One region of the Leptolyngbya sp. NIES-2104 genome, then DNA from elsewhere that is predicted to be linked to it. Evidence: predicted binding sites of a transcription regulator. Region 1 holds the regulator's gene; the other holds the start of a gene.
The links. Region 1 encodes NtcA, which controls nitrogen genes in cyanobacteria. Its sites were predicted from a motif close to TTTGTANNNNNNNNTACAAA; they were not measured.
Positions count from the first base shown of each region.

Region 1 (8,619 bases):
CGTTCTGCACCGCCACTAATTCTATTTTTAGAGGTCCTGCTGTGTAAGTCACTTGTGATGCGACCGCCCTAATCTCGATCGCAGTCGGATAACGTCGCAACTGTTCAATAAAAGGTCCAAGCGTTAACAGCTTCTCGATTTCGATGTTGTCGTTTAAAACCCCAGCGACACGAGCGCGGGAATTAGAAGCCGCGAACAAGTCCTGAATCGATTTCTGAAAGTCCTGAGACGAGAGTTTCGACGGATCAATCGTTTGCGATGCGATCGTATCTCCTTCGAGAAATACCACCCGATTCGGAACCGCATTGACATAAACAAACACCGCGCTATTTTCGCCCTTCACATAGTTGGCGCGGGCTTGCACACGAACCAGATAATCCTGACCGTCACTAATCTGCCGAATCAAGCCTTCCACTTCTGCGATCGGAATTTGGACAACTTGATCATTTCGCCCCGGTTGTAGCGATTGAATTGCCGCCCGATTCGCATACTGTAACAGTTGATCAACCGCTGCTCTTGCGCCTCCGGGTTCGACCACACGCACAACCGCAGAAGATAAGACTTGTGTGCGATAGATCGCTAAATCACCGCTCCGAACCAGTTGCACATCTCGCCCGAATTGCTGGAGCGCCTCAGTCAGCGCGGCACGTTGTGATTCCAATCGTTTCAGATTTTCTCCACGTTCTGCAATCACGCGATCGCGTTCACTAATTTCGCGATCGCGCTGTTCGATCACTCGTGTCCGCTCTGCAATTTCTTCATCTCGCGCTGCAATCTGGGTCTTCACCTGATCGCGCTGTTCAATCAATTTGTCTTGTTCGGATTGCAGTTGAGCGATTTCAGTCCGCAGCTTCTCAGCTTGACCCGAAACCGTCTCTAATTGACGACGAGTTGCATCGCGCTGAGCTTCCGTCGTTCGCAGTTGAGCATTGGTTTCCCGTTGCCGATCAATCGAGGTCTGCAAATTGGCATTAATTCGTTTGAGCTGTTCTTCGACTTGAGCACGTTCCGATCGCGCTTCTGTCAGTTGCTTCTCGACCTGAGCTTTCTGGGCATCAGTCGCTTTCAAATCAGCCGACACTTTTTCTAAATCGCGTCCTCGATCGCGCAATTCCGACTGAATCCGTCCGAAGTTCAGCAGCATTTCCCGGAAGGTCTTACTCGCCAGCAGCAACACGCCCAGCGTCGAAGCAGAAATTAGCGTTCCGGTTAAGATCGTGACGACGACAGCGGTTTGCTTAGGGCGGAGATTGAACAAACTGAGGCGGGCTTTTCCCACACGGGTTCCTAAACGATCGCCAATTGTCGCGATCGCTCCCCCCAACACCAGCACCACCAGAATTAAAATCAGCCCGACATCGGACATACTACTCCCAAGTCATCCCCCACCCAAAACGGTCTGAGGCAATTCTAGACCCGCCTTTCATTATGCCTGTTCCCTCTAAACTTCGGGCGCGTCCTTCAGGAAAGAATTTTAAGCGAATTAGGTGAATTGTTGACTCAGCGTTACAGGATTGTGAACGGTGATCTTTTTCTTGTGAATCGAAATCATTTTGTCTTGCCGCAAATCACCCAATAATCGAGTAACCGTTACACGAGTTGATCCGATCGCTTCTGCGATCGCTTGATGCGACAGTTTCAAATCGATCATGATTCCTTCTTGCGTCGGCACACCAAAATCACGACACAGAATCAAAAGAAAACTCACCAGGCGTGATCCCATGTCTCGGTGTGCCAAGGTTTCAATCATCATCTCGGTCTGAAGAATCCGCGATGATAAGCCTTTGAGCATTAACATCGAAAGTTCTGGGTTTTCTTTCAGAGCTTTTTCGACTTGTTCGATCGGCACTGAAAGCAATTCAACCGGGGTAAATGCGACCGCGTGATAAAAGCGATCGGCACGCTGTCCGGTAATCAGCGATAACACCCCGAACACGCTATTTTCTCTTAACAGCGCTACTGTAATTTCTTCGCCTGCTTCGTAGACCCGTGAGAGTTTGACCGCACCCTTAACGAGAAAATAGACTCGTTCCGCTGGATCACCCGGAAAAAAGATTGTCTTACCGCGTTCAAACGTCTCAATAACAGGAGGATACGCACCTCCCCCGATCTGACGAAACATTGTTGCGAGCGGTCTATCCTTGGTCACTACCATTTCTTTCCTTATCGTATCGAGTGAAACTGGAGCAGTTTACCGAGTCAGTAACGCGATGTGCACTTTGTGAACAATCGATGACTTTAGACCACTAAAACTGAGTCCTCAAATGGTTTTTGTACACTGCGCTACATTTTTGCTCTGATTTTGAAAATCTCCGTAAATTTTCTGAGTTCAGGTGCGCTATTTTCAGTAATATTGAGGTCTTCTTTTTGAGAACTGCAATAATTTCCACACATCATACCGTGAAAGCCACCAGGATGTAGACGCAACCCTTAAGGAATTGTTAATTCTCCTAAGTAAGAAAGTCAGCATTTTCAACCATGCCCAGATTTGAAGACCAGCTAGAAAAAATAGAAGTGATCGACCGCGCCACTTGGCGAAATTGGCTGCAACAAAATCATGAAACTGCGATCGGAATTTGGCTAATTTACTACAAAGTGAAAAGCAGTAAGCCGAGCGTCCGATATCCTGAAGCTGTAAAGGAAGCGCTTTGTTTTGGCTGGATCGACAGTAAGGCGAAATCGCTCGATGACGATCGCTATATGCAGATTTTTACACCTCGAAAACCCAAAAGTGTTTGGTCAAAATTGAACAAGCAATACATCGACGAATTAATCGAACAGGGCTTAATGACCGAAGCGGGGAGTAAAAAAATTGAAGCGGCAAAACTCGATGGATCTTGGACTTCTTTAGATGCGATCGAGGCGCTAATCTTACCGCCAGATTTGATCGAAGCGTTGGGAAAAAATGCGATCGTACAACAAAATTTCGAGGCGTTCAGCAACTCGACAAAGAAAGTGATTCTCTATTGGATCGAGAGCGCGAAACGATCTGAGACACGACAGAACCGAATCGAAAAGACGATCATCGCTGTTGCTCAGAATCGATCGCCCCTCGATCGAACTCCTTAAGAGGACGTTTGAAAAGTTCTTGTTTGTCGCAACGTCCCGCCCTGAAATAGAATTTCGGGCTAATCGGCGAAAGTTCTTTGAAAAGGACTAAGAGACTGAAACTGGCTCCCAGTCTACTTCAGTAGACTTTCGTCGGTTAGCCCGAAATTCATTTCAGGGCGGGAGGCAAACGAGAGCGAAAAGACTTTTTATACTTTTCAAACACCCTCTAAAGCCGCTGTAACAAGCTCATGCCATGCGTATCGGTTCCACAAGAACTGAGCAATCCAAGCTCTGTCTTTAACTCTGTCACCCGCGTCGTTTCTTTCGGGCTGGGCATCCAGGGCTTCGGATTGTTGTAGGCGTAAAACGTTTCCACCCCATCAATTCCGACCATCGCAGCGGCTGGAATCAACTCATTCGCCGATCGACGATATCGAGCCGGATGCGCCAACACCGCAAGCCCGCCTGCTTGATGAATTGCTCGAATCACTCGCGCTGCCTGAGCACGATCGCCTTGAGGAGCCGACCCTTGAAGATAAGACGCGATCGCACAATGATCTGGGTCAAACGCAAATCCTAGAATGTGCACCTCAGTTTCGAGCAGTCGAGATGTAATTTCAGTGCCCGTCCAGAGATGCGGTAAATCTGTCCCGGATTGCGCCTGCATGTAGCTCTGTGCGGTACGGTATCCGCTGATCTGATGGTGATCCGTGATTGCGAATCCTTTGAGCGATAAATCGATCGCTTGTTGCGCTAACGCTTCGGGGTGTAGCTGCCCGTCCGAGTGCGTTGTGTGCATATGGAAATTGTAGGTGAGCGGGCAACTTTCAGCCGTCAGTGAAGCGAAAACCTGTCGTAGCGCTACCGCATCCTGCGCGGCGGGTAAGGTTTCAGTCGAACTCGAAGCAAGATCAGCAGTCATAAAGCGCCTCAAACGTTACTGCCATGTCACGGGACTATATCTAATGTAATGTACTGCTTAAAAAATCGTTTCAGTATTCAACACTCAGGGTATTGAGTATACCTGATGTCATTCATCAGTCACATTGGCAAAACTGGCACAAGTGGCATTTATGCGACACCGCATTCGATGATAGGGTATATAACCAATCCCCCCTAGATGCATTTTTAAATGAGTTCCCGCCTGTGGTAGTGTTCCTGTGACTTAGCCGTAATTCGGCGCGGCGCATTCTTGCAGCACTCTGCGGGACGAATTGATGTCGCCCTCTCTCAATCGTCCTCACAGCGGCATATCGGCTGATTTTGGTTGAGTTCCTGAGACTATGATTTCTAGTACGAATAATGGCGGGTTCGCCCAGCAGGTGGAAGCAATTCGGCAACGTCTTGCCTCAATTCGCGATCGTCTCTTGGCACAGTCTAGCGTGAGTTCCCCAATCCAGACTGAGATTCAGCAAGAGCTACAGTCTGCGATCGATGTCTTGCAGACGGCACGATCGATGATTCAACAGGCGGAATCGAGTTCGACGATCGAGCAATTACGAGCTTCGGTGCGTGAGAAGGAAACTCTACTGCGTGAGATTCATCACCGAATTAAGAACAATTTGCAGATTGTGACGAGCTTGCTCGATTTGCAGGTGATGAGAACGCAAGATACGGATGTTCAGGCGCTGTTACGGAGTAATCAGAGCCGAATTAGTTCGATCGCGCTAGTGCACGATCGACTCTCACAATCGAGCAGTACTCATTCAATTCGATTGGGTGAATATGTGCAGAGTTTGGTGCCCATGTTGATTCAAACTTACGCGATCGAGCCGAATCAAATCACGCTCAGAACGGCGATCAGCGGCGAGATTGAACTCGCTTCAAATCGAGTTGTTCCGGTCGGACTAATTTTGAATGAACTGATCTCGAATGCGTTGCGACACGGACTGGCAAACCGAGGCGGCGAAGTTTCAATCCTGCTGCGCGTTGAGAATTCGCAAATTACGCTCACGGTCAGCGATACGGGCGATCGATTTCCAGCGAATTTTGATCTAAACGCGCCTCAAACGTTAGGATTTCAGATCATCAATTCGCTGGTGCAGCAATTGAATGCCAGTTTAGGAGTCGATCGAACTCCCAGAACTGCAATTACGATCCGGTTTGACGCTGCTGATCCGGAGTAGTCAGTCCATGTTCGAGCGCGAATCGAACGAGTTCCGTACGGCTATTGGTTCCGGTTTTGCTGAACAGGCGGCTGACGTATTTCTCGACGTTGCGAACACTGGTATCGAGACGACGGGCGATTTCTTTGTTCATCAAGCCATCAACGACGAGATCTAAAACGCTCTGTTCTCTCGGCGTGAAATCGAGTTTCATCGGAGCCGGAGTTTGGACGATCGCGCCTCGTCCCTTCAATTCGGCTTGAATTGCAGCAATTTGGCGAGACAGATCAGCCAGGTTCACATTTTCATCGCTGCTAGTGGACTTGAGATCGGCACGTTGTTTGAGCAGGCGAGTGACGATCGCAACGAGTTCATCCGGATCAAACGGTTTCGGTAAGTAAGCATCACAGCCCGCATCGTAGCCTTGAATGCGATCGCTTTTCATGCCACGAGCGGTCAAGAAAATCACAGGTAACGTTTTGAAGCGGGCATCGTCTCGAAGCTGCTTGAGAAATTCATAGCCGCTCACCTGGGGCATCATCACATCGGTGATCACCAAATCCGGCTGGACTCGCTGTAAGGCTTCCCAACCTTCGCGCCCATTGGTGGCAGTGTGAACGGTGTAACCGCTGTCTTCGAGATAGGCTTGTACCGCTTCCCGGAGTCCAGGTTCGTCATCGACTAATAAGAGTTGCTCCGGCATAATTCGATCCTAGTAACGCATTTATTCAAATTTAGCGAATTTTGTGCGGTTAGGATTGGGATGCAGGAATTGGAAGAGATTCGATCGTGCGAGCTTCGTCGGAAAGTTTTGCCTGTCGTTGTCCTTCGGTACGCGCTTGGAGACAGAGTAGTCCGATCGGTGTGTTGATTAGGTCAACAAGATTCGCTTTGCCTGCGAGGAGTTTGAGAGAAGCGATCGGTAATTCTTTTAGCATCCAGCGCATCAGGCGATATCGATACTCAGAAAAATTCGGTTCTCGCATCAAATCGACACCGTGAAGTTCGTGCAAATAGCGGTTTGAGCGTCCATATCTGCGCCACTGGCTTTGGAGTTCCGCTAACGTGGTTCGATGACGGTGACGCACGATCGCGCTTTCGGCAAATTGTAATTTCCAAGCTGTTTCACGCAGGATTCGCCAGCAAATATCCGCATCGCCGCCTGTGGTGAGATAAGGACGAAATAAGCCGATTTGTTTGAATGCTTCTAATCGGATGGCAAGATTTGCAGTTTGACCGTAGGCGCAGAAGGGATGATTTAGGGTGTGTTTTTGAGAAAGGGTTTCTTGTCGATCGGCATATTGTTCTAAAACAGTATTTCCAGGAAGCGCTTTGATTTCTCCTGCCACTAAGCCGACAGCCGGATCGCTAAACGGCTGAATCAAATCAGTGAGCCAGTTCGCTTCAGGGCGACAATCGGCATCGGTAAAGGCGAGAATTTCTCCAATAGCGTTCTGAATCCCTAAATTTCGGGCAGCGTAAGAACTTTGAATTTGGGATTGATTGAAGACTCGAATGCGATCGCTTTCTGCGGCTTTCAACAATTCAGCAGTGCGATCGTTACTATTGTTATCGATTAATAGACATTCAAAATTCGAGTAAGTCTGAGCGTTCAAACATTCGAGCAAAGCGGGTAAATCTGATTCCCCGTTGTAGATGGGCACAATCACCGAAACCGATGGTAAAAAACTCATATCCAGATTGCAGAATTCGATTCTGATGTCAAAATGCCCAAAACGATCGTGGGAGTCATGGGAGTAGGAGAGCAAGCGACTCCACAAGAAATTGAAACCGCCTACCAACTCGGTCAACAAATCGCACAAGCCGGGTGGATTGTCTTAAGCGGTGGGCGAAATGTTGGGGTAATGGATGCGGTTAGCCGTGGAGCGAAAAGCTGCGGGGGAATGACGATCGGGATTTTGCCGCGCGTTGATTCAGAAATGTCATCCGCGATCGACATCCCCATCATTACGGACATGGGAAACGCTCGAAACAATATCAATGTCTTATCGAGTCATGCGATCGTGGCGTGTGGCATGGGAGCGGGAACGGCTTCGGAAATTGCTTTAGCGATCAAAGCCAAGAAGCATGTGATTTTAATGACTGACGATCGGGAAGCCCAGAGATTTTTTCGATCGCTCAATCCAGAATTGGTCAGTATTGCAGAAACGGTCGAAAATGCACTGAATCAACTCAAGGTAATTCTGGCGACACAGAAATAATTCAACCTCGCTGGTCAGCACAAAATTACCAACATACAATGAAGCATACTAGCGACAAAATAGGGTAGAACTGTGGACAACAAGCCAGAGCAACAAAAGGAAGAATTCTTTTACCCGACCGCATCTTACCGAGGTGATTTCACTCCAGAGCACTTAGTTTTCAACGCCAACCTACAAGAGTTTGCGAATCGCGTTTCTTTGCTGTGTGGACTCGAAACTTCCGGGAAAATTCCCCCTGGAGAAGCGTATCAGCAAATCAAAACGCTATGGCACGAACTGAAAGAATCGAAAAAGAACCTGCTCGATCGCGCTAACGAGTCGCCTGATAGTTAACTTCTCTCTTTCGTTCGATGTAAATTCGATCGCACTGTTCTTTTCTAAGAAGAGGAATAGAACAGAACACTACTATGGCAAATCTTCTACAAACTGCTTCTGAAGCAGGATCATTCAAGACATTATTAAGCGCGATCGATAAAGCGGGCATCGGTGCAGAACTCGAAAATGCAGATGGAACCTTTACGCTGCTGGCTCCCACCGATGAAGCCTTTTCCAAACTGCCTGAAGATACCTTAAACGCACTTCTCGCAGATTTACCGAAACTGCGTCGCGTGTTGAGCTATCACGTTCTAGACGGAGATGTCAGATTTGAGGATTTGACGGAAATCTTTGAAGCGCCAACTTTAGAAGGATCAGTGATCGCAGTCGATCACGAAGGCGGCATCAAGGTCAATGATATCGCGGTCACGAAAGCGGACATTCTGGCGGACAATGGCGTGATTCATGCGATCGATGGTGTTCTCATGCCTGCGATTCTCGCTGGAAGCTGACAACTTTGATATTCTAAGATCTCTTATTCATCAGGAATCGGGCATTGAGTACTTTTGCCAAATTAAGCGCTCAGACGAAACAAAATCTGGGCGTTTTGTTTACTGCGGGATTGTTGTTTTGGGCGAGTTTGGCAAGTTTGTTGCCGACTTTGCCGCTTTATGTGAAGTCGATCGGTGCACCAGATAGTCAGCTTGGGATTGTCATGGCATCGTTTGCGATCGGGCTTCTCCTCTTTCGTCCCCAAGCGGGCAAAATGGCGGATCAACAAGGTCGCAAGATTGTTCTATTAATTGGCATCTCAGCGGCAACGATCGCTCCGGTGTGTCATTTGTTGACGCAATCGATCCCGATTCTGATGATTGTTCGAGCTTTCCACGGGATTAGTATCGCCGCATTCACGACGGCATATAGTT
Region 1 is NZ_BBWW01000001.1:2,289,859-2,298,477, forward strand. It holds gene NIES2104_RS10550 (DUF3084 domain-containing protein) at 1-1,366, opposite strand, end outside; gene ntcA (global nitrogen regulator NtcA) at 1,484-2,155, opposite strand; gene NIES2104_RS10560 (YdeI family protein) at 2,479-3,069, shown strand; gene NIES2104_RS10565 (PHP domain-containing protein) at 3,278-3,973, opposite strand; gene NIES2104_RS10570 (sensor histidine kinase) at 4,335-5,177, shown strand; gene NIES2104_RS10575 (response regulator transcription factor) at 5,143-5,859, opposite strand; gene NIES2104_RS10580 (glycosyltransferase family 2 protein) at 5,909-6,850, opposite strand; gene NIES2104_RS10585 (TIGR00725 family protein) at 6,884-7,378, shown strand; gene NIES2104_RS10590 (hypothetical protein) at 7,451-7,711, shown strand; gene NIES2104_RS10595 (fasciclin domain-containing protein) at 7,786-8,205, shown strand; gene NIES2104_RS10600 (MFS transporter) at 8,250-8,619, shown strand, end outside.

Region 2 (8,619 bases), 1.8 Mb from region 1:
ATTCAACCATCTTTACGATCGTGGTAATAACAGCAGACATAAGTTTCTCAACTGTAATCGTTCGTTAGCCTTATTCTAATTGCCAGCACTTACTGGCTCACTTGCTCTACGTTTCCAGCCCGAATCCAGCCTTCTTGCCCATTGCTGAGTCGAATTTTCTGCCAAGTCTTATCAGCATTCGTCTCTAAGACCGTCACACGATCGTTAAAATCAACCCCACCGATGGAGGCTCCTTCACTCCCTGGAGCATCCCGAACCACAAGCCCGATCGATTGCGTCACTCGCGCCGGAAATGCGCCCGGTGGCAGCGGTTTTGTAGCAGTATCCGGAGTTGCATCTGGTTTAGCTGCCGCAGGCTTTGCAGCGGGTTTTGGTGCAGGTTTCGTCGGCGTATCGTTTGGGAAAGTTGGCTTCGGTGGCAGGACTGCAAGACGTGCCATCATCACCCGCGCCGCCACGACACCTCCAGCGGCAAGGAGCGCGATCGCGAACAACACACCCAACACAAATTTAAGAACGGAAGACCAACGCATAGAAGTCGCCTGTGGACGAGATCGCCCAGATTTTAACACTTGATTTAACTATTGTCCGAGTTCTTTCGATCGCTGAACTGCCGCCTTGACCGCTTGGATAAATGCCGATCGCACGCCTGATTTTTCGAGTTCAGCAATTCCCGCGATCGTGGTTCCGCCCGGACTCGTCACCCGATCTTTCAATTCACCCGGATGAATCTCTGACTCTTGTAGAAGTTGAGCAGTTCCTTTCACGGTTTGAATTGCCAATTTGAGCGCGATCGCTCTCGGTAATCCCGCTGCAACTCCCCCATCTGCAAGGGCTTCAATGACGATCGCAATATAGCCCGGTCCCGATCCCGATAATCCTGTAACGGCATCTAACATCGATTCGGGCACTTCCACGACTTCGCCCACGGTTCCGAGAATCTTTTTCGCCTGCTCAATGTGATGCGGTTGAGCGTGTTGACCCGGTGCGATCGCAGTAATTCCCGCTCCGACTGCGGCGGGTGTATTTGGCATTGCTCGAATGACAGGTGCACCGGGAAACGCGGCTTCTAATTGTGCGATCGGCGTTCCTGCCAGAATCGAAATCACCAAGGCAGAAATCTTTTCACCTGCAAACTCTTGAGCAATTTGCGGAAAGACTTGCGGCTTAATTGCTAACAAAATCACCTCTGAATCGATCGCTTGGCGATTCTGGTCAGTGACTTGAATTTGATACTGTTGTGCCAAAAAATCTTGGCGCGATCGATTCGGTTCACTCACGACGATCGCGCTCGGCTCAAACACGTTCTGAGCAACAAGGCGGGACAAGAGAGCTTCTCCCATCATCCCGCCGCCAATCATGCCAAATTGTTTAGCCAATCTATCATCCTCGATCGTGGAAAAAGGGTTCGAGATCTCACTATCTGTCACCCTTGATTCGTTCTAACCTTGAACGGCTCTCGGTTCTGCGCCCCAAGCGGGAGTCGGAGCAGCGGCACGAGGACGAGCAGCGGGCGCGGGTTGCGGCACTTCATTTAACACGCCTGCTTGAGTGCTCACTTGCACACAGCTTGGAGTGAAGAGAAAAATGCTTTCGCCGATGCGCTCTTGATGACCATCGATCGCATAGGTTCCACCCGCGACGAAATCCACAGCGCGTTGTGCTTGATCCGGGTCCATGATCGTCAGATTCAACACCACCGATTTACGCTCACGTAACGCTTGAATCACCTGGGGCATTTCTTCAAACGTGCGAGGTTCGACGACCACGACTTCCGAAATTCCGTTTGCTGCACCCGGCATTCCAATCACGTTATTCATACCTGCTCCTACACCAGTTGTTTCAGTTCCAATTCCGACCGCCCGATCGCGAAAACGATTTGTGCGACGCGCCCGGTTTTCTTCTTCATTCACAGCTACTGGAGCCGCAGGAGCCGCCTCTTCTTGTTGATAGAGTGCTTGATACTCTTGCCCATCCATTTCGTCGTATTCGTATTCGTATTCGACGGGTTCATTCAATCCGACGAAATCCCGTAATTTACTAAAGATACTCACTGTTCACGCTCCATCCGAATAAGCTCAATTTTGCTGGAAAGTCACGGTCAAATCATTGAGAGTAGCAGAGCCACCGCTGATAGGTTTGATCACTGGCGCTTAATGCTAAGCTGCTTTGCCGGGTGTCGGCAAATTCCATTCTGTGGTTTGACAGCTTAGAAAGTTCTTAATACTGCCGCACAAATAACGAATTGAAGAATCAGTATACATCCAGCGATCGAACTTGAATACATTTTTTGAAGGTTTTTAGTCTCCGCGTGCATTGTATCGGTAGTTTTGAAAGTTGGATCAATTTTTTGCAAATTTCTTTTAATTTTGTTGCAATTCGGTAAGGAAGCGAGTTCTAGCCGCTGGAAAATGTTGCGATCGCTCGATAATTTTCCGAGTCACAGGCAATTTTGGCAGTGAAGAAACAATCGCAATTTAATAGAATTCCGGCGTACATTTCTTGCGATAGAATGCGGGGACGACCGGGGATAAAAGTAATCTCTCTCGTCTTAAGTTTCAGCATTCAGCGCGATACTTAAGTAACGATTTTTACAAGCCAAAGAGACAAAGACGCGACTAAAAATCGACCGCGTTTCGCACTGGAGTATCTACACTACCACTATTTTCTAAACCTGCCGCAATTTTTAAGATCTTGCACCAAAGAGAACGCGCCCCGGTCGAATCATCGTTGCGCCTGCTTGAATCGCGATCGCGTAATCATCGGACATTCCCATCGACATCTGATCCACCAGAAGACAGCTCTGCGATCGAATCTTTTCGCCTAATTCTTTTGCCTGCTGGAAGAGTTCTAACGTTTCCGCAGATTCAAGATCGATCGGTGGAATAACCATCAATCCACGAATCTGCAAATTGTTCAAACGTTCAAGCTGCGGGATTGCCTCCCAAAGTTCTGAGACTGAGAATCCTGCCTTATTTGGATCAGTTCGGAGCTTGACTTGCAGACAAATTTGCGGTTTGCGACTTCTTTCGCCTGCCAATCGATCGAGTCGTTGCGCCAGCTTCAAACTATCGACTGACTGAATCCAATCAAAAAGCTCGATCGCTCTTTGCGCTTTATTACTCTGCAAATGCCCGATGAAATGCCACGTCACATCGGTTAAATCCTGCAATTCTGCCCGTTTTGTTTCTGCTTCCTGAATGCGATTCTCACCAAAATCGCGAATCCCAGCCGCATAAGCCGCTCTCATCGCTTCGACTGAAACCGTTTTTGTCACCGCAATAATTCGGACAGTCGAGGGAATCTTGGCGCAGAACTGAGCAATATGGTCTTGAAGCGTGACGATCATTGGAATGTGTTTTGGTGGACTTTCTGAAGTTGATCGTACTCCTTGTACATTCCCGATCGACGCAACATTCTCATCCGATTTTCGACTAGAACCTTGGCATCAGTTCGCCCGATCGGTTCAAATTCCAAACCGTCAGCGCCCTGAAATACGACAAAAAATAACCGTTGCGCGTAGAGTGTACTGAATAATTCTCGATTTTCTTCAACCAAACACACCCGAAACAGTAACCCAAATGTAGGGTGGTTCAAATAATTCTCAGTATCCATTTACCATCCATCAGGAAGAGAGTAAGCGCACGATTCAGGATAATTCAATATCAATAGGATTTTACAAATTGTAATCATCAACGGTATCACGATGTCCGTCTTTGTAGTGAATTGTGTCAATTCTATCTAGGGAAATTTTGCAACTGCGAGGGTGGCAGAATCTAGAGTTGCTGAACTTGCCAAATTTCAATGAAGAGCGATGTCTGAAATCATCTTAATTGCTGCGATCGCACAAACAAACGGTGTGATCGGCGATCGAGGCAAATTACCATGGTCAATTCCGGAGGATCTCAAACGCTTTCGGCAACTGACGCTGAATCATACTGTCATTATGGGGCGCAAAACGTGGGAGTTTGATTTACAAAAACGCCCGCTAAATCAGAGGACGAACGTTATCGTTTCCTCACAATCACTCACGTCTAATCTGCCGAATGTGGAATTTGTGCGATCGCTGTCCGAAGCCTTCGATCGTTCTGATGAAAAATTGTTCGTAATGGGTGGCGCTTCGATTTACCGTCAGGCGTTGGAATTTGTCGATCGAATGGAATTAACGATCGTCGAAGGCGATTACAACGGCGATGTATATTTTCTGGAATGGCGCGATCGTCTAGATGAATTCCAATTGGTTCGATCGGAACAACGAAATGGATATCGATTTGAAACGTATTGTCGTTGATTGCGCCACAAAAAACCCGATCGTGATGATGCGATCGGGTTAAATAATCAGAAATAATTCAATCCTAACGAATGTATTCTTTCAGAACACTATTGCGATTCGGGTGGCGCAGTTTCCGTAGTGCCTTCGCCTCGATTTGACGAATCCGCTCACGAGTCACATTGAAGATTTGTCCGATCTCTTCGAGGGTCTTCATCCGACCATCATCCAAACCGTAGCGCAACCGCAACACATCTTTTTCACGAGGGCTGAGCGTTGCTAAAACACCTTCAAGGTCTTCCCGCAGAAGATTCTTAGAAACTTGATCTTCTGGCGTTTCACCATCAGATTCGATAAAGTCACCCAAGCGAGAATCTTCTTCTTTCCCGATCGGCGTTTCCAACGAAATTGGCAACTGAGCAGACTTCGCAATAAAACGAAGCTTCTCGATCGTCATTTCCATCCGAGTTGCAATCTCTTCTTCAGTCGGCTTGCGTCCCATTTCTTGAGACAACAGTTTCGTTGTCTTCTTGATGCGGGAAATGGTTTCATACAAGTGAACCGGAAGGCGAATCGTTCTCGATTGGTCCGCGATCGCTCTGGTGATCGCCTGACGAATCCACCAGGTTGCATAAGTTGAGAACTTGTAGCCTTTTTCGTGGTCGAACTTTTCAGCCGCCCGAATCAGACCCAAGCTACCTTCTTGGATCAAATCTTGGAAGGACAGACCGCGATTCATGTATTTTTTCGCGATCGACACCACCAATCGCAGGTTCGACTGCACCATTTTGTCTTTTGCCCGCCGCCCTAAATGCAAACGGTGACGGAACTGCGTTAGAGGCATCTTCACCTCATTTGCCCAATCTGCGTCTGTAGGTTCGCGATCGAGCTTGTCCGCTAACTTGAACCGAATCCGTTCTAGCTCCAGCAAGTCTGCAATTTTTCGTGCAAGTTCGATTTCTTCATCTGCACGAAGCAGACGAATTCGACCAATTTCTTGCAGGTACAACCGAATCGAGTCTTCGGTGTAGTGCTTCTTCTTCGCTTGAGTCCGGCGACGAGTTGCACGCCCCTTACCGGGTTTCCCCTCTTCGTCATCCTCCGCTGGATCGTCTGAGTCGTCCAGGTCGTCGAGTTCTAGCTCAACTTCTAGAGCTTCTGAAGGGTCGAATTCTTCAACAAGTAAGTCTTTGGCTTGGGTCATGCCGCGTTCCTCATGCTCCTTAAGTAATGAAGTAAAATGTCCCAGCACTGAAAACAGATGTTGGTCGCTGCGATGCAGTCTGGCTGATTCAGGAGATTGGACTACGAACATTGACAGGCTCGCACTCCTCCACTGGATTCAGCAGAGCGATCGTGAAAATGATCATTTCAAATTAGCGGCTGCCCCAACGTTCCGGGGAAATACGGTTGGCAGATGCTGAATTTCTGAGATCATTATTTCTAAATGATTGGAATGTCTCCCCGATTGTAGCCTTTCTCACAAAAGTTGCACCCTTTTTCTGATTTCTTTATGGAATCAATTAGGGCAAATCTACTGTAACTAGCATTCACGTTGCCATTCCGATGTGCGCTATCTGTGTGATCGCGCAGCTATCCAGTTTGTACAGTGATTTGATTTAGTCAGGGGACGATTGTGAGCAATCAAGACCTTCAATCTGATTCAAATCTATCGCAAAATTCTGGTGTGATCCACGCTTGTTTCTCTCTGCCACCCCCAAAAGTGATAGATATTTTCGTCGTTCTGTTGATAACGGTAGCCCAAATTTGTGGATGTGACGCAAACTGCTGATTAGCTTCGTTAATAAGATGCGAGTTCGCAAATCAGCCTCAAATTGCAATGAACACAGCACATTCGACTGCATTTCTCCACCTTAACCCAACGATAAACATCAATTATTAAGCGTTGGAAACTGCAAAACTAAGCGCTCGAAACAATCAGCTCTACTTATTACACTTAACAAGGAATTAAGAAACTCTGTCTTCTGGTAGATGCTGGAAATTGTCAGGAGTTTTTAACGAAATTTTAAGTTTGCTGGCAGTATTGACGCGCTGAGGCAGAGTGAATTAAAGAAAATAGAACATCTGGACTCAGCGGCTTGACTAGAAAGCCATCGACATCGGGATGCTGGTCTTGATGTAGCCAGCTTGGAGAATCTGTTTCGGTGACAATGACCAAAGTCATGCGATCGGCATTTGCGATCGTTCTGAGTTTGTGAATCGTTGCTTCAGAGCGAAGATGTTCTTGCAGAATGACGAGACACGGCGGGTTCTGGCTGACGCGATCGAGGGCTTGGTCAGCGGTATCCACGATCTCTACGTCGAATGCAATTTGCTGGAGTAAGGATTCCAACCCCTGCAATTCTTCGATTTGTGGAGCTAAAAGTAGGATGTAAGTGGACGGCGGAAAGACCATGACGAAAGTACCAATCTGAGTCTTAATATAGCGACTGTCCAATTCGTATTTTCGATGATCAAATTCGCTGAAATTCTCTTGATGCTTAGGTTTTCATCTTTAATTGCTGGTTTTTATGCTTCGGTATTTCTTAGCTTTTAAGCTTTTAGAAATACTTCTCGTAAACTTTTTCAGTTAAATCTTCAAGTTCCTTTGAAATAGTGCGCTGAGTGGAACGATATAGCGCGATCGTACTTCAGCAATCGATCGCAATTCGTCGCACGACACAAGGATTTGCCTTGTATTGGTGAACCTGAATACCTTCTTAATCAATCAATGATCGAGTTGTCGAAAAGCAATGCTTAATTACTGTAATTTAGGAAAAAATGCGGCTTTTTGCACGAAATCTCAACTCAAAATCAGGCAAATGACTACTGATTTCTTTTAGATTTCACCACGATTTTATTTAGTCATGAATATAGAACTCTTTTTGTTTAGATTTAAGCTTTTGTTCAATGTGTTGAAGCAACTCTTAAGCTGTTTCTAAATTTATCAAATCAGGCGAACAGACAGTTTTTTGAACACTTCTAATAAAACTCTCGTCCTTGGGGTGTAGCAAGTTCTGGATGTCCCGCCTCAATCAGAGCTTGATCGCGAATTCGACAAGAATCACATACCCCGCAAGGCTCTTTCCCGCCCTGATAGCATGACCAAGTTTTGTCGATCGGCACTGAGAGCGCGATCGCTCTTTTCACAATGTCAGTTTTAGAATCCATCACCAGCGGCGCGACTAACTTTGGTGCTTTCCCCTCTAATCCTGCTTTAGAAGACAACTGCGCCAAGGTTTGGAACGCAGCAAGATACTCTGGGCGGCAATCCGGGTAGCCCGAATAATCGACCGCATTGATTCCTAAATAGATGGCTTCTGCCGATCGCGCTTCTGCAAGAGAAAGCGCGATCGCAATAAACACAGTATTCCGCCCAGGCACATAAGTAATAGGAATCACATTAGCCTGAATCCCCTCGGTCGGAACCTCGATCGCTTGATCCGTCAACGCCGATCCGCCCCATAGCGCCAAATTCACATCAATGACGAAATGCTGCGAGAGATTGAAATGCTTTGCCAAAATTTGAGCGGCTTCGAGTTCTCGATCGTGCCGTTGACCATAGCGAAAGGAAAGTGCGATCACTTCATATCCATCAGAAATTGCTTGGGCGGTTGTGGTTGCAGAATCCAAACCACCAGAAAGAAGTACGATCGCTTTTGGCATAACAGCATCAATCCAGATAACACGACAATTACCGTACTGATTCTAGATGGGGAATAAGCAACTTTAGTCAGCCGCTAAAAATCTAGAATTTCACGAATTGTGTTTTTTAAGTCTGTGTCAGCAGGACGTTTTGCAAACTGCTCGTGACTGTAGATCCAGACCAAGCGAATTGTATAGGTCGATTCATTCACTAGATACATCAACCGGATTTGCCCTGAAGCACCTTTTGCAATCCGAAGCTCTAGCTTATGAAACGTCCAATCCTCTGGTAGCTGAATCTTACTTGGTAGCGGCTCATTGCGAGAATTGTTTGGGTATTGGTCATCAATCAAATTTTCTAAAGTCTCTGCAACAAGCTCAATCAGGGTATTCTTGTGAACTTTTGCCAACTTCTTGAAAGAACGCTTAAAGTTTTCAGACTCTTCAATCGAGAAGGGAATTGAGCCAGTCACTGACTTCTCCTTTCTGAATGCGCTTTGGAGAATCCGAAGCGATCGCGTCTTTCAAAACTTCGGACAGGACAGCTTGATAAGCGGGATGATCGCGCTCTATCAGATCAAGTTTTTGCTGACCTAGTGCTTTCATGTCTTCCAATGAAATAGGTTCTGTAGAGCTTGCTTGGGCAGGTAATCCTCTACGAGCCTTTTTCCAAGGAAACTCTCCGTAAGTCATATCGCTCAGTC
Region 2 is NZ_BBWW01000001.1:444,069-452,687, forward strand. It holds gene NIES2104_RS02155 (hypothetical protein) at 1-40, opposite strand, end outside; gene NIES2104_RS02160 (SH3 domain-containing protein) at 90-533, opposite strand; gene proC (pyrroline-5-carboxylate reductase) at 582-1,379, opposite strand; gene NIES2104_RS02170 (cell division protein SepF) at 1,443-2,054, opposite strand; gene NIES2104_RS02175 (YggS family pyridoxal phosphate-dependent enzyme) at 2,687-3,349, opposite strand; gene pipX (transcriptional coactivator PipX) at 3,346-3,615, opposite strand; gene NIES2104_RS02185 (dihydrofolate reductase) at 3,815-4,291, shown strand; gene rpoD (RNA polymerase sigma factor RpoD) at 4,356-5,474, opposite strand; gene NIES2104_RS02195 (two-component system response regulator) at 6,297-6,686, opposite strand; gene queC (7-cyano-7-deazaguanine synthase QueC) at 7,253-7,936, opposite strand; gene NIES2104_RS02205 (hypothetical protein) at 8,011-8,388, opposite strand; gene NIES2104_RS02210 (Panacea domain-containing protein) at 8,360-8,619, opposite strand, start outside.
Region 2: the regulator NtcA is predicted to act here: its motif matches at 5,738-5,757, upstream of rpoD (RNA polymerase sigma factor RpoD).